4 regions of the Eubacterium limosum genome follow, and region 2 is predicted to be linked to each of the others. Evidence: riboswitches for the same ligand, from Rfam matches in the RefSeq annotation. Region 2 holds a riboswitch; each other region holds the start of a gene.

Region 1 (4,009 bases), 930 kb from region 2:
CACCTTATGTCATAATGTCAATGGATAAAGTTGAATTTTTTTAAAAAAGAATAGATTAAGCTATACACATACCCCCTATATGTATTTTTGTGTTTGGATTAAAAGTATAAGAGAAAAATATGAATATCCTTAAAATATTTTCGTTTATTTGAAAAAATCGTAAAAACAGACTACAATAGGTTCTGATGTTGGGTTTTATAGCTCTTTAAATATAATTAGTGCATTAGAATAAGCTCGATTATTAAAATGACGATTTAAAAGACGAAAGCGCTTTGTTGAAACTACGGCATATCGGCCGTGCGAATATTGTAAAAGCTTATATAAGTCCGGCTGCCGTTAAAATAAAAGCGGTGTACTGGAAAGCCTGATAAAAGATGTGATTTTGGAGAGAATAATGAGTGAGCGTACAAAACGAATCGAGACTTTTTCAAAAAAAGATCTGACAAAGACAAACATAAAACGCGTCAATATCCCGGAGGGCTTTGAACGGATCAGCGTTAATACCTTTAAAAATCTGACGAAGCTGAAGGAAGTCAGAATAGCGGAATCGGTTAAGGAAATATGCGGCCATGCCTTTGAGGGATGCACAATGCTTTCAGCCATCAGTCTGCCCTCAGGACTTAAACTGCTGGGGGAAGCCGCCTTTATGGAGTGCAGAAGGATACAAACGCTCGAGATTCCCGAGGGCATACACGCCATAAAAGACCGCACCTTTAAATTCTGCCGGGGGCTGGAACATATAACACTGCCAAAACAGCTTATACAAATTGGGGAAAATGCCTTTTACAATTGCGATAAGCTGGCATATATCGAGCTTCCGGACGCCGTCGAAAAGCTGCCCTTCAGAACCTTTTACATGTGCAAAAGCCTGGAATCCATCCGGTTTTCGCAAAATTTGAAATATATCGGCAAGGAAGCCTTTGTAAACTGCAGTTTCCAGCAGCTGGAGCTGCCGGAGAGTCTGGAGATTATTGATGAATCCGGCTTTTTGAAATGTAAGAAGCTCACAGCGCTAAAGCTGCCAGAAAGTGTAAAAATCATTGGAAAATGGGCGTTTCATGGATGCCCTAATTTAAAAACAGTTGAAATAAGACACGACCCCGATGAAGTGGGCGAGTGGCTCTTTAACCGAAATGATGTAACCGTACATTGTTTTGAGGGCTCCAAGATCGACCGTTATTGTAAGCTATACGATTATAAAGTCCGCTATATCCAGTAAAAATCCTCTGTGATTCTTGACAAAAGCCGTTAAAAAAGCTATGATGAAAACAATTAAATATCTGATTTTATCCTGTGTAATGGGAAAAGGGTGAGAACCCCTTGCTGTAATCGCAGCTGTAATACAAAAAGCCTGTCCAATAACCACTGCCAGTATGGCGGGAAGGGGACAAGGATGATATTGTAAAGCCAGAAGACCAGCGCAGAGATACGTTTTTAAAGCTCCGATTTAGAGTGATAAGACAATTCTGACGCCTTCTTTTTTTCAGGCCGCAGTTTTCCTTCTCTGAATCAGAGGAGGTTTTTTTGGTTGCTAAGCAGGAAAAAGGAGTAAATGCCATGGAGTTAAAACTCGAGATGGAAGTACCGGAAATAAAAAAAGAACGGACAAAAAAAGGAATACAAACTCAGAGAAATATTCTATTGCAGGCAAAGGAGCTATTTTATGCCCGCGGTTATAATAATACGGGAATGGTGGATATTGCCAGAAACGCACAGGTTGGCCTTGGAACCCTTACCTATTATTTCAACAGAAAAGAAGACATTGTTGATGAGATCATCAATACCTACTTTATGCAGCTCTATGATTTTGTAGGAGAAAATTCAGAAAAGGCAAAACTGCAGTATGTTAAGTACTGTACCGCGGTGATTCTTTTTTATACCGGTATTGTGGAGGACCCCCATGTGATGAAGTTCTACTATGAGATCACGCGGCGGGACTGTAATAAAACAAAGCGTATGATGGTCTTAAAGCTGTTCAGCCGTTCTGTTCTGGAGTATTTTAATAAAAGCTATACCGAGGAAGATATGGAAGCCTGCACGCTGGCTTTTTACGGCGCCCAGAAAGAGATCTTTATCCGTTACTATGAGCGAGAGCTGCCGTTTAAGTCCAAAAAACTCGTGAAATCAATCGTCTACCATATGTTCCGGCTCCTTGATATCAGCAGTGATACTTTAAAAAATACCATGAAGGACGGTTTTGTTTTTCTTGATGCGTACAGGGACAGGCTGCCGCAGATTTTATAAGATAAGTCTAAAATAATAATAGCCTTTTGATGATAAATCAAACCCTTCAGCGGATAACTTTAAAAAATAAAAAACGCTGAAAAAGCCCTTGAAATGGTACTTTTAGCAACTGTATTTAAAAAAACTCAAAAATAGAGGTTGCAAAAAATAAATTATAATGCTAGAATAAGCATTGTAAACGAGATGACAACAAATTGTATCAATTGTAGCTATTCTTTAAAGAACGACTCGTTTGTGAAATTTAATAATAACTGTAATGAATTGCCGCATGATAATCATTCTGGTTATCTGCAGCTAGGGTGTTTTTGAGAGTTTATCAAGATGCCTGAGGGAAGTAGGTGTGAATCCTAGTACAGAGCCGCTATCGTGATGCTTGCCGGAAACCACTGGTAAAGACGAGTCGGAAACCTGTTTGTTACAGTCTTGATGCAACTAATCCTCGTCACTAGGGTTATTCATCGAAAATATAGACGCTCTACGGCTATTCTGGGGCTTCTATCACAGATATTCATAATCAAAGTTATTGTACAGATCAAAACAGCGATTGTTTTGATGGTGTATGGTTTTATTTGAGTTGAATTTCTATGATAGGAGCCCCTTTTTGTATACAAAATTTTGAGAAGGAACAGAGAGGAGGCCGTATCATGGCCAAAACAAAAACCATTACCATCGAGTGTCCAAAGTGCCGCGAAGCCTTTGAGATTAAAGGATATGATACCATAAACGCCAGTCTGGATGAGGCGCTGAAGGCAAAGCTCATCAAAACAGAGCTGTTTAAGCACACCTGTCCAGAGTGCGGTGAAACTTTTTCAAAGCCCTACTCGTTAAAATATCAGGACATGGAAAAAGAATACATGGTGATTCTGGATATGGGCGACATTGATACAGCGGCGATGGCGGGGGAGGTTTTGGAGATGTTTCCAAATTACCGGATCCGCATTGTGAAGGATGTGATGGACCTTCTGGAAAAAATTCATATTTTTGAGTCCAACCTGAATGATAAGATCATCACCTATCTGGATCATAAAATATACGAGGACGTATCCGCAAAGCTGAAGGCTGAAAACTCTCCCATCGCCATTGATAAGGTGCTGTTTGGAAGCTTTGAGTTTCAGAAGAAAAAAGTGGTGTTCGGGGCGCTCAACAACGCCGGGAAGCAGATTTTTATCGATACCCCCTTTGCTGACTACAAAGCCCTGGCCAATTCGCCGAGGCTGGCCCCCTGTTTTAAGGAAAAGGAAGGCGAGTACGCGATTGATAAAACCTGGGCGGAAGCGCTGGCGTAGCAGGGATTACAATGCTTGTTCCAGAGTGGAGCACAGCAGAAAATAGAGAGAGCAATATTTTTTAAATATTATGTTGTGAAAATGGGAAAGGAGTGAGCTTTATCGAAGAAGGTAAAAGTGTGAAGGAGGCGCCTGCCCGCCGTTAAAAGGGCAGGAAAAAGGACCGATGGAAGGCCTAATTTCCAAACGGTCCCATGAAGTCTGATATTTCCTATAGACTTCATAATTATATCTCATTTACGGCCCTTGGGCAATCCCTTTAAGGAAAGCCCGGTTCAAAAACAAAAAATAAATTTTAAAGGAGATTTTAATTATGGCATTCGCAAAATCAGCAAAAAGAGGTTTAGCACTTTTAGGTTCAGCAGCAATGATGGTAGGATTCGCAGCTCCGACATTCGCAGCGCCGGCACAGACTGCAGACGCTTCAACAAACGTTTATTATGTGCAGGTGGACGCTAATCTATTAAATCAGATTAAAG
Region 2 (4,009 bases):
CTTTATATAGAATCGTGCCGTCTTCGTTGCCAAAAAGTCCGTAAAGGGTCAATTTTTCACCCTCCACATCACAGTATGCTCCGATAGGGATATGGCAGCTGCCGTTTAAGCTGATCAAAAACTGGCGTTCCGCTGTCATTTGCGCCTTGGTAACCGGGTTACTGACAGATTCCATGAGTGCCTTGACGGTTTCGTTATCCTCACGGATTTCCACTGCCAGAATCCCCTGGGCTGGCGCCGATACAAACTGGCATGGTTCAAGTGGGAGGCAGGTATAATCCTCGCTCTCATAAACGCCGATGCGTTTAAGGCCTGCCGCCGCCAGAATAATGCCATCCAGTCCCTGCTCTTTCATTTTCCGGATACGGGTATCAATATTTCCGCGGATTCCCACCACTTCAAAATCTTTTCGGATATTTTTCAGCTGATAAATCCGGCGTTTGCTTCCAGTACCGATGACTGCATTTTCGGGCAGCTCCTGGACAGCGCTTATTTTATGCGGTGTCAACAGCACATCCCTCGGGTCTTCCCGCATGGGCGGCACAGAAAGTGTCAGCCCCTCGGGCAATGCAGAAGGCATATCCTTCATGCTGTGAACGGCCATATCAATTTCACCGCTTAAGAGGGCATCCTCCAGCTCTTTGGTAAAAATACCCTTATCCCCAATTTTATCAAGGGCTTTGTGCTGAATTTTATCGCCCTTTGTCTTGATGATTTTGAGTTCAAAATCGACCTCCGGGTTTGCTTTTCTTAATTCCTCAAGAAGCCAGTTTGTCTGGACCACTGCCAGCTTACTGCCTCTTGAGCCTACGATTATTTTCATATTTTCTCCACTTCTCTCTGCAATTCTTCAATGGTTAACGCTGTCAGCTCCTTGAGCCGTCTCTTTTTTGCCTCCGGTGAGGTTTCTGTTTTCAATATATGCAGCCTCAGCTGTTTAAGCAGACTGAGACGCTCTGCGTAGCTTTCATTGTATTTTTCTTCCAGTTCCCTTTTTATCTGGGTAGTCAGCGTTGGACTGGCGCCGTCGGTACAGACCGAGATCGTCAAGTCTCCCCGCCTTACCACTGAGGGAAAAATAAAATCAGAATGCTCCGGGTCGTCTGAAACGTTGCACCAGATGCCGCGTATTTTACAGCTCTCAAGAATCTGGGCGTTCAGCTCACGCTGGTCTGTCGCCGCCACTACAAGATCCATGCCGTCAAGGGCTGTCTCGATCCGGCAGTATGCTTTAATATAACGGATGTTCTCAACCGGCTTTTCTGGAACCTCCATGTTTTTATCCACGCAGGTCACAGAACACCCATACCCGGCTAGGGTTTCCGCGCGCCGCATCCCTACCTTTCCGCCGCCAATCACAAGGGCCTTTTTCCCTTTAAAGTTGAGCAGAATCGGCCCTTTCATTGAGCCGCCTCCGCATTGCCGCCTGAAAATAAAAAGGCCAGTGTTTTCTCAAAGCGCAGTATATCGTCCTCGCTGTCCAGTGTTTTCAGCTGTTTGATGGACGGCATCACCATTTCACGGAATTTTGAATGGACAATTTTTTCAAGAAATTCCTTGTCCTTCCCCTCAAACTGATAGCGCTTGTTGAGAATCTCAATGGTTTCGTCTGCCAGCTGTCCGGAAACCTGGTTAAAATGTGCCACCATGTTATCTACCTTGGACTTGGTAATCCAGACCATGAGTCCGTCGATTTCCTCTTCGATCTCGAGGGCGATCTTCTCTGCCACTCGCTCACGGTAGTGCATTTTTTCATCAATGATGTCCTTAAAATTATCAATGGTCAGCAGCTCGACTCTGTCCATTTCCGAGATGGCTTCCTCAATATCTCTTGGCAGTGCCAGGTCAATGGCCATGAGCGGCTTTTTGCGCTCTGGCATGAGCTCCCGTTTTAAAACCACATGGGGTGAGGCTGTTGCTGAGATAATCACATCGATATCCTCAATGGCTTCATAGCGGTCCTCGTAGCGGATCATGTTGACGCCCTCATAGATATCACGGTACTCATCCCCCGGATGATAGGTACGATTGGTCATATAGACGCTGTTAAAGCCCTCTGCCGCCATATAACGCAGCGCCAGAAGCCCCATTTTTCCAGAACCGATGATCAGCACCTTTTTATCGGCATAGTCCTCATAGGTTCTTTTAACATGCTTAACCGCTGTCGAGCTCAGGGAGAGCGGGGTCTCGGAAATTTTATAAACGGTTTTAACCTTCTTGGCAAAGGTGACGGCTTCTCTGAAAGCCTTGGTTAAATATTTCCCGCAGCCGTGAACAGACTGGGATAATTCAAGGGCATCCTTTACCTGTCCTAAGATCTGATCCTCACCCAGAATCATCGAATCCAGCCCTGTCACTACCCGGTAAAGATGCAGGATGGCCTCTCTGCCCTTTTCACAGAACAGATAATTTTCCAGCTCCCTGGATTTCTCCTCGATATAAAAATTTTTCAGCGCCCGGCCTGCTGCTTCCACGTCACGGGTCGCCACGTAAATTTCGCTTCGATTACAGGTAGAAAGAATGATCACCTCTTCGATACACGCCTCTTCCAGAAGGCTCGCAATACCTTCTTTTACGGTCCGCTTGATAAAAGCACCCTTTTCCCTGATTTCCAGAGGTGTGTCTTTATGATTGATCCCCACTACAACTAACTTCATTTCAATCCTTCTCCTTCAATCAAACATTCATTCAAAACAAATAAAAACCTCTTCATTACGTCTCCGTAAAAAAAGAGGTTTGTCAACAGAATTATTTATCCACGCTGATTACTGCGGATACCACAATTAAATTAACGTTACTAAGTTCCCTTTTCCCTGGAGGTAATTATTAGCACTCTGTTTAGTAGGTTTCCTGACTCATCGCATTATATTCTCCTCGCCTTCCCGGTTTTCATTCCAGTGGCATCATAAGGAGACTTAACGAATTACAGTGACCGGATCGCTCTGGATTTTCACCAGATTCCCTTTATCCTTTGTTTTTACCGGAGCAAAAACGAAAGAATCCAAAACAGATTTTACATTAGTCTTTCCTATTCAATTTTCGTTTCCAATTATATCACCAATCTGACTCAGACGCTACCCCTTTTTATGGGAAATAAGCAGTTTTTTGCCAATTTCACCGAATATTCTACATATTTTCTGTAATCGGATTACAGGCAATAAAAAACCGGTCTCTTTTTCCAGAGTCCGGTCATTTTACACATTCACGCTAGTTTTCTGTTTCATGGCTCATTAAAAAGAGCATCATCATTCTTTCTGCGTATTCCTTTTTTTCATCAGGGCAATGCTCTAGAATATCAAGCAATGCAGTGTTTTTTTCTTTCTCATCCAGGCTTTTGCCAAACAGGATGCTGTCTGAAGACATTTTTAACGCTTCGCAGAAACGTTCAAGACTCTTAAGAGAAAAGCCTTTGGTTCCCAGCTCAATGTCCGTTAAAAAAGTCTGTGTAATCCCTATTTTTCGCGCCAAATCCTCGCGGCTCATATTTAAAAAAGTTCTACGCTGCCGGATACGCTGGCCAATTGCCTTTTGATCTAACCTTGATTCCATTGTCTTCTCCTAAATTTCAGGGAAAACCAAATAAAAAACTGTGCAGGATTAAACCAACCATGCACAGTTATATGACACTTTTATAAAATGCTAACACAAATAAGCCCACTTATTTATAGGGTGTCCTCTTGTTTTTAGCACAAAAATAGCCTATAATAAGTAATGCGGTACGTGCCCCCCAGGGCCGTTGTGTATGGTGGTTGTGCACCTGCGCAAGCCGGATAAGTGTGCCAGCACTTTCCGGATGCCGCAATTTTTATTTAGTTTTCCCAATATATATACTTTATTATAAATCGAATCTCCCGTCAAAGCAATCTCTTTATTTAAAAACTTTTTATCTGCAATTGAAGTTATCATTTTAATTCAACCAATTATATCCTTTTTATTCGTTTTTTTATTTTTACCCGAATTCACAATGTGAAAAACCCATTTTAGAATATTTTCAGTATTCTACTACCAT
Region 3 (4,009 bases), 340 kb from region 2:
TACTAAGCAGGAGCGGGATTTGTTTGTGACGACGGATAATTACAACAGTATTCTGGCACTGTGGAAAAAGACGGACACAGCCCTGGTGACCCTTGGGGGCTACCCCTGTGTGCCAGATCACGCCACAGCCCTGCGCTTTGGGCGGAGGCTGATTACGGAGCGAGCTACTTCCAATATTCTGTCTTACTTTTTTAACTGGAAGGGACAGCAGATTAAAGGGGAGGATGATTTTGCCATCCAGATTCCTCTGGCGCCGCTTTCTAAAATTAAGAATTTTATTGGTATTGTGCCTGTTGAAGCGAATATAGGATCGGCCATTGGCTGTCTGAATACGGGGTTTGCGCGCCATCTCATCATAGATGAGGAAACGGCTGAAAAAATTTTAAAAACGGACATATAGCAGGTCACTGCCAAAGCACTCTTCAGTCTTTTCGGGGCTGCGCCTCAGGATAAAGGCGGTCAGCTCCCGGCCGCCGATTCGGCGGGTATCCTGGATGCCGTCATAGGCGTCAGTAAGTGCCTGGAGTTCCTCTGTATACTGAGAAAGGGGCCTGCAGGGCTGTTTGGTTTTGATGGACAGGGAGATAACGCCTGCGTTAAAAAGATTGATGGTGAAGTCCACGCTTTTTTCTCCCGCAGAAAAGGCGCTTTCCAGCAGAATCTCTGTCAACCGGCAGATGTCCCGTTCTTTCACAAAGGAGGACATGGGATAGAAAACCATAGGGTTAAAGTCAATACCCTTTTCCTGGGCGATGGCCTGAAAGAGAGAGATGACGCCATCCAGGGCGCAGTAGGACGTGGCTGCCTTTTTTCTTAGGCCGCTGTATTTTTCCTTGAGGGCATAAAAATCGGAAACAGTGAAAGCGGGAGGCAACGGCTCGGCAGCAGGAATGGAGGAAATGGTCATGTTCATAGCGATTCTCCTTTCTGAATGGGGATTAAAACAGCACAAAGCTGAAATAGGTGACGGTTTCAGGGCCGTTATTATAGGAAAGGCCGGTTTTGCTGGCCAGATCCATGACCACGATGCCGTAGCCCTCCACAGATGGGAAGATCTGCTCTGGATAACGGCAAGGGGCATCGGGGTAGGTGCACTGGTCGCAGATGATACAGCCTTCTGTAGATAGCACCAGTGAGCCTGGATAATGGGCTCTGAAAAGCCGGGCAGACTTGGCTGTGGCGGCCTCGTGAACCATGCGCGCCTGGTGCCAGCCTCTGAAGCTATACTGGTCTTTTAAATCGGTAACGGTTGAAAGCAGACAGACGTTTTCGTAGGAACGGCATTTGGCAACACAGCTGTTATAGCTGCCTACCGCTGGCGGGCAGGCCCAGGTGGCGCCGTAATGGCCGCACTGGTTCCCCTCGCACAAAAGTCTTGTGCCCATGGAAAACAGCAGGTCGTTGGTTTTGGCAAAGGCATATTCATGAATACCGAACAGCTCACGTTTATCCTCAAGCTGGCGCTTGAGGGTCATCAGGCTCTTGATGACGGTGTCGCCTTTAAATTCCTTGGCAGGCTCTACCTGTTTTTTTGTTTCGATCAATGGGAATACCTCACCTTCATTTAGTACATTAAAAAAGCCTTCTCCGGCTAGAGAAGGCAAAAAATACGAAATCAATTAAGGAACGTATCTCTTAAATAACTCTAAATCGGAGTGTTTTAAGAAAACATTATGCCGGTCTTCTGGCTCTACAATGGCATTCCCCTTACCTTCCCATCCGGCGGACAGTGGCATATAAGGGGACATATTGCATTACAGCTGCGATTACAGCAAAGGATTTTCACCTTTTTCCCATTTACATAATGTTTACAATATTAAGTTATCCTTATCATATCCCTTTGATTTTCTTTTGTCAAGGTTTATTCGGCCCTGATAAAGGACTTCTCGTAAATTTATTTTTTTATAACAATATTTTCCTCTTTAATTTAGTTTTAGTTGTAAAGAAAAAAATAATGAATATCCGATAAAGGGGCGAGAACCGCCTTAATTAAACCTAAAATACGTATATTTTAATGAATTTTTCATAAAATATTAAGTAATTTCGGTTAAGGTATTGGCAAGTGCCAAAGGATATGTTAAAATATATCTAAATTGTAAATAACTTTACAATTTGGTCAAAATTATATAGGAGGGTGGTGATTAGGCATTAGCAACGAAAGCCATCGCTCAGGTGGCAAGCTTCAAATGTTTTTTAAGAAGCTTGCGCATTACGCCAAGCACCTGAGCAAAAGAGAAAAAGTCGTATTCACAGGTTTCTGTGTAGCGCTTCTTCTCGGATTCTTTTCTTCAACCTGTCTTGGTTACAAGGTAATGGTTGACGGAGAGGTTTTAGGCTATACCAAAGATGCGGCTGTGTTTACACAGAGTCTGGATCAGGTAGAGCAGGATATGCGATCGAAAACGTCGATAGAAACAGCATATGTCTACAATGATATACAGATTAAAAAGAGCATCACATTTAATAAACCAATGTTTTCAGAAGAAGAATTTACTGATGCATTGAACGCACAGGACCTTCAGGTCGGCGTTCATGGTGTACAATTGAAGGTTGACGGACAGGAAGTCGGAAACCTGGCTTCATCTGATCAGGTACAGGCCGTTATTGCAGGTGCAATTAATAAGATCGGTAACGTACAGGATACAGATAAGCTGGTAAAATGCGACATCCAGAGTGACGTTGTAGAAACGCCTAAGAATTTTTCGATCGATGATTTAGTCGATCCAACTGCATGTGCTAATGTTTTAGCAACAGGTAACACTAATCCGAGTAAGAGTGAAGAGAGTACGAACGCTCCAATCCAGGTAGCAAGCCGTGGTGGAGCCGATGTGGCGAGAGACCAAAGCAATGAGCCAGCCCAAGAGGAAGCTCCAGCAGCTGAAGGTACCGTTGAAAATAATAGTAATGAGAATGTAGAAAACCAGAATAATGAGACTGAGACAAGCTCCAGTATCTTAAAGATTAATCTGACTAAAACATCAACTAAAAAAGAAGACATACCTTTCCAGACCGTTGAGCAGGAAGATCCCAATGTATATGTTGATCAAACTGTAGTTACACAGCAAGGTGTGAACGGAGAACTTGATAAGGAAGTCGAAACCGTCTATGAAGACGGCAAGGTTGTGAGCGAAACAACCTTATCCGAAACAGTTGCAAAAGAGCCAGTGGCTCAGATTGTTTCAAAGGGAACGAAGCAGTACCCGACCATGTCTTCAAAGAAAGACAATTTTATTTTACCGGCAGTCGGTAATATTTCCGCTTTAGATAAGCCAGGAAGCCACGCAGGCTGCTTTGCAGTGGATATCGCGAACTCAATGGGTACGCCGATCTACGCACCGCAGAGTGGTACAGTCATCCGGGCAAGTGATTTTGGCGGTTACGGATTATGCGTTGACATTATGATGGATGATGGAAAAACCGTCCTGAGAATGGGTCATAACTCCGAATTTAAGGTAAGCGTTGGTGACCGGGTCGAAAAGGGTCAGGTTATTGCGTTGATGGGCAGCACTGGTAACTCAACCGGACCGCACTCCCATTTTGAAATCCGCATTAACGACGTTCAGCAATATTTACCAGATTATTTTGACATTAAGGACGGCGACAACGTCTGATGTCATGATCGAAAAAATTTAGTATATGCATATCACTGATAAAAAAGAACCAAATCGCGTGTTTGGTTCTTTTTTATTTTTTGAAAAGAACAAGGATTGGCGGTCCGGCTGCCAGTGTTTCTGGCTTGTTGACTTTTATACCCGGGCATGATAGGCTTAAACAGTCAAATTCAGTCAATAATAATCATATTTAAGTGTAAAATAAAGGCTGATATGATTATTTTTGAAGTTTTTTGAATGAATATGTTTGACATTGACTGAAAATGATGATATCATACAGTTGCGGAGGACAAAGAGATGTTAACAGAAGAAAGATTTAACATTATACTAAAAACCGTGGAGAGCAAAAAAGCAGTGACAGTACAGGAACTGACTGAGCTGCTTGGAAGCTCGGAATC
Region 4 (4,009 bases), 980 kb from region 2:
CTGGACGTCAATGCTCACGCCCTTTAAAATCTCACAGCCGCCCAGTGTCTGGGTAATATCCTGGGATCTGATTTCCATTATTCGCCACCTCCAAAGCCGTAGCTCTTACGCATCATCATATAAATAAACACTGGCGCGCCCACCATGGACACGAGAATCCCGATGGGCACCTCGGTCTCGGGCAGCAGGGTGCGGGCCAGCACGTCGGCCCAGATCAGGAAAATGCCGCCGGTCAGGGCGCTCAGGGGCACCAGCTTGCGGTGGTCGGTGCCAAAGACCATGCGCACCGCGTGGGGCACCACCAGCCCGATGAACCCAATGGTCCCAGAGGCGTACACGCACAGGCCGATGATGAGCGAGGTCAGGACCAGGTACACATGGCGGTAGGTGTTCAGGTTGGTGCCCAGGGTGATGGACACATCGTCGCCCAGGAGCATGAGATTCATGGGGCGGTGCTGGCTCCAGAAAAAGAGCGTACTGGCAGCCACCACGGCAAAGATGACCAGTGTGGGGCCCCACTTGGCCCCGGACAGGCTGCCGAGCATCCAGAAGGTGATCTGCTGAGTGGTGTTGGGGTCGTTGGCCATAAAGACCATAAAATTGGAGAAGGCCAGGCACAGGGCGCCCAGGGCCATGCCGGAGAGGATGAGTTTGACGGAGTTGGCCGGCCCGCCGATGTTGGCCACTGCCACCACCAGCATGGAGATCAGAAAGGCCCCGATGAAGGCGCACACGCCCACACCGCTGCCGCCGAGCACAGCGCCCAGCCCGAAGAACAGGGCTGTGGTCGCCCCCAGTGACGCCCCGGAGGAGATGCCCAGCACATAGGGCTCTGCCAGCGGGTTCTTGACAATGGCCTGCATGACCACGCCGCAGATGGACAGGCCCATGCCCACAGCCAGCCCCATGACCACCCTCGGGAAGCGGATCAGCCACACCACGTTGTGGGCCGCGCCCCTGGCGTAGGCACTCAGACTGTCCAGGTGGAAGAGCTCGTAGCCAATGACGCTGTACACATCCCGGATGGACAGGTCCATGGAGCCGATGGTGACCGCCGCCAGGGCTGAGAGGATCAGTAGCCCCAGCATGACCAGGCATACAAACACATAAAAGGGCTGGCTCTGGAGCCGCCCTTTATCTTTGATCAGTGCGCTTTGTTTCATAAAAAAGCCCGCTCCCTAGTTCAGGTTTAAATCCGGGTACATCCCATTCGCGATGGTGTGAATGCCGTCGATGGTCCGCACACCGCTGCAGTACATCTGCCCCAGCTCGATGGGGATCACCCGGCCGTTTTTAACCGCGTCGATGTCGGCAAAGGCCGCGTTGTTCATGATGGCGTCCTTTGTCTGGGTGGCCATGTCCTGGTCGTCACGGTCCATATAGACTGCGAAAATGACTTCCGGATTGGCAGCGACCACGTCCTCCTCGCCCAGCTTGGACGCGTCCGGACTGGCCAGTGTGCCCTTAAGCTTGGTGACCATGTCGCCTGCCAGGGTGGTTGCCCCATAGTTGACAATCTGCCCGCTCTGGTCCTCCATCACCAGTACTTTGGGGCTCTTGTTTTCCTTCTGGGCATAGGTCTCTGTCTGTTTCACAGCGTCCTTGATCTCGTTCACCAGTTCCCCGGCCTTATCCTCCACGTCAAAGATTTTGCCCAGGTTCTCAAAATCCTGGTACTCGTTGTCCAGTGTTTTCGGGGACACTGCGCCGCTGTTGAGCATGTTGTAGCTGTTCACGCCCTGGCTCTGCCACTCCTTCATACTGCCCAGGTTCTTGTCCGAGAACAGGGAGGTCCAGCTCAGGATCATATCCGGCTCCAGAGCGGTGGCGGCTTCCTTGCTGGGTTTAAATTCGGACAGATAGTTGACCTTGGCAAAAGCGTCCTTGTAGGCTGGCTTCACCTCGTGATCCAGACCGCTGGCAGCCACAATTTTGTCCTCCAGGCCCAGGGCCAGCAGGGTCTCGATGGAATTCTGGTATACGGCCAGCACCTTTTCCGGCGCCTTTTCAAAGGTCATCTCCACAGGCTGCTTGTCGTAATCGTAGGTGGTGATGGTGACCGGATAATGGCCGTCTGTGCCGGCGCTCTGGCTGGCGCTGTCATTTCCCCCTGCGCTGCTGCACCCTGCCAGCACGCCTGCCGCCAGCACTGCGGACAGGGCAATCCCTAAAAACCGTTTCTTCAAGCTTTTCATTTTTCTACCTCTTTCTTAAAAAATCATATAAAAAGAGCCTGCCGACATATGCCGACAGGCTCCCATTTACCTATCTCAGGTTCTCTCAGTGACAATCCCCTCACCGGACAAACGCGCGTAACACTAAAGGCAGGTCTCCTGACTCACAGCTCCTCCGCACTCCGCTCCCTTCCCAGCCCGAGGCCAGTGGTTTACTGCGGCGCGTCCCTGTTTACAGTGATGGGTTCGTACCGGATTCGCACCGGTTTCCCTATTCTCCTTTTTCAAGGCACCCTCAATGGTTTGATTCAATTGTTGATATTAGTATAAGCGAACTTTTCAAAATTGTCAACTGCCGGCGCCTGAATTTTCTCAGACTTTCCTGAGCACGTTCCAGAAAGCCATGCCCAGCCCGTGGGGCACTACTTTGCCAAACACCCGCAGCCCAAAGCTGGCGAGGCCCGGTGTGGATACGGCCGCGCCCAGGCGGCTGTCCCTCATAGAGCGGCGCACAACCGTCTGGACGGTGCCCGCAAAGGGCAGGTGGCGCACCGCGGAACGGTCCGCGTTGGCGCTGGCCCGCGGCACAAACTCGGTGTTTTTGATCCAGTAGGGGCAGACCGCCGTCACCCGGATGCCCCGGCCGAACAGCTCCCAGCGCAAAGCCCTGGTATAGCTGAGCAGAAAGGCCTTGGAGGCCGCGTACAGATTCATGCCGGGCAGGGGCATAAAGGCCGCCACCGAGCAGATCTGCATAATTCTCGCGCCTTTCTGCATGTACGGCAGTACCCTCAGGGTCATATCGACTGCCCCCCGGCAGTTTAAATCAATGAGAGCGTTGCTGTCCGCCTCGGTCACCTCGGCGTAGTTCCCCAACTTACCCATACCCGCGGCGTTGACCAGCAGCCGCACATCCGGCTGCTTCTCGGCCATCAGGGCTGTCAGCTCCGGAAAGCTGCCGGTGTCTGTCAGGTCCATGACTACAGGCCTCACCGGTGTTTTTACTTCCCTGGCCAGCGCCTCCAGGCGTTCCCGCCTCCGGGCAACAGCCCAGATCTCATCCAGATGCTCACGTTCACTGATCTGTTTTACAAACTCGCGTCCAAGCCCGCTGGACGCCCCGGTCACAATGGCTATTCTCATAATCGCTCCTTCTTTCATCAGTGCTTCAGGCCTGCCTCTGGCAGCGCCCTTTTTATGTACATACCACTTTCAGCAAAAAATAACCGGGCGTGCCTTTTTTATAAGAATACCCCAAGATACAGGCTCAAAAGGCTCAAAACACCTTGGATACGTGTTTTGAGCCTTTTGAGGTTCAGATCTCAGTCTGTTTTTATATTTACAACGGCAGGTCCTTCCGTCTGAAGATCAGGATACCCAGGGTATACAGCACCACCGAGACTGCGGCCAGGGCGGCCATGCACAGGCCCACGGTATCGCCCCCTGCGATGATCTCGGCAGGGTCAAACAGGCTGTACAGGGTCGTGTAGCGCACAACGTCCAGGTCCTCGCTGACGCCGGAGAGCATCATGAGCACCAGAAACAGTACGGGCAAACCCCCGCCCAGAGCCAGGGACAGGCGGCTCTCATTAAACAGGCAGGAGGCAAAGAAGCCAATGGCGCTGACGGCCAGCTGCATGAGCAGGGCGCCTGCGTTGACGAGCAGAAAGGCGCGGATGTCCAGATCGCCCGGGAACAGGGCCTGGCTGACCGCGATCCCCATAACGGTCACAAAGGCCATGAGGAGGATATTGGACAGGATCAGGGCTGCGGCCTGGGTTGCGATCACCTTGGTCCGGGAGTTTGGGGCAGACAGCAGGCAGGCCATGGCGCCG

What was found. A riboswitch is a leader RNA that binds a small molecule or an ion and turns the genes downstream of it on or off. The one in region 2 is predicted to bind cobalamin.
Region 1: linked by a shared signal. The riboswitch ahead of B2M23_RS07020 (TetR/AcrR family transcriptional regulator) and the one ahead of hemA (glutamyl-tRNA reductase) in region 2 are both predicted to bind cobalamin.
Region 3: linked by a shared signal. The riboswitch ahead of B2M23_RS12995 (DUF2284 domain-containing protein) and the one ahead of hemA (glutamyl-tRNA reductase) in region 2 are both predicted to bind cobalamin.
Region 4: linked by a shared signal. The riboswitch ahead of B2M23_RS06750 (ABC transporter substrate-binding protein) and the one ahead of hemA (glutamyl-tRNA reductase) in region 2 are both predicted to bind cobalamin.

What each region holds. Positions count from the first base shown of each region.
Region 1 covers NZ_CP019962.1:1,507,408-1,511,416, forward strand. The annotation lists gene B2M23_RS07015 (leucine-rich repeat domain-containing protein) at 395-1,219, shown strand; cobalamin riboswitch at 1,277-1,438, shown strand; gene B2M23_RS07020 (TetR/AcrR family transcriptional regulator) at 1,558-2,244, shown strand; gene B2M23_RS07025 (CpXC domain-containing protein) at 2,889-3,530, shown strand; gene B2M23_RS07030 (hypothetical protein) at 3,844-4,009, shown strand, end outside.
Region 2 covers NZ_CP019962.1:2,433,142-2,437,150, reverse strand. The annotation lists gene hemC (hydroxymethylbilane synthase) at 1-823, opposite strand, end outside; gene B2M23_RS11515 (precorrin-2 dehydrogenase/sirohydrochlorin ferrochelatase family protein) at 820-1,404, opposite strand; gene hemA (glutamyl-tRNA reductase) at 1,401-2,657, opposite strand; cobalamin riboswitch at 2,824-3,006, opposite strand; gene B2M23_RS11505 (helix-turn-helix domain-containing protein) at 3,208-3,549, opposite strand.
Region 3 covers NZ_CP019962.1:2,768,700-2,772,708, forward strand. The annotation lists gene B2M23_RS12985 (sugar-binding transcriptional regulator) at 1-400, shown strand, start outside; gene B2M23_RS12990 (ATP-binding protein) at 383-913, opposite strand; gene B2M23_RS12995 (DUF2284 domain-containing protein) at 939-1,544, opposite strand; cobalamin riboswitch at 1,658-1,820, opposite strand; gene B2M23_RS13000 (peptidoglycan DD-metalloendopeptidase family protein) at 2,187-3,611, shown strand; gene B2M23_RS13005 (DeoR/GlpR family DNA-binding transcription regulator) at 3,909-4,009, shown strand, end outside.
Region 4 covers NZ_CP019962.1:1,449,912-1,453,920, reverse strand. The annotation lists gene B2M23_RS06760 (ABC transporter ATP-binding protein) at 1-78, opposite strand, end outside; gene B2M23_RS06755 (FecCD family ABC transporter permease) at 78-1,163, opposite strand; gene B2M23_RS06750 (ABC transporter substrate-binding protein) at 1,179-2,195, opposite strand; cobalamin riboswitch at 2,307-2,486, opposite strand; gene B2M23_RS06745 (SDR family NAD(P)-dependent oxidoreductase) at 2,547-3,317, opposite strand; gene B2M23_RS06740 (ABC transporter permease subunit) at 3,514-4,009, opposite strand, start outside.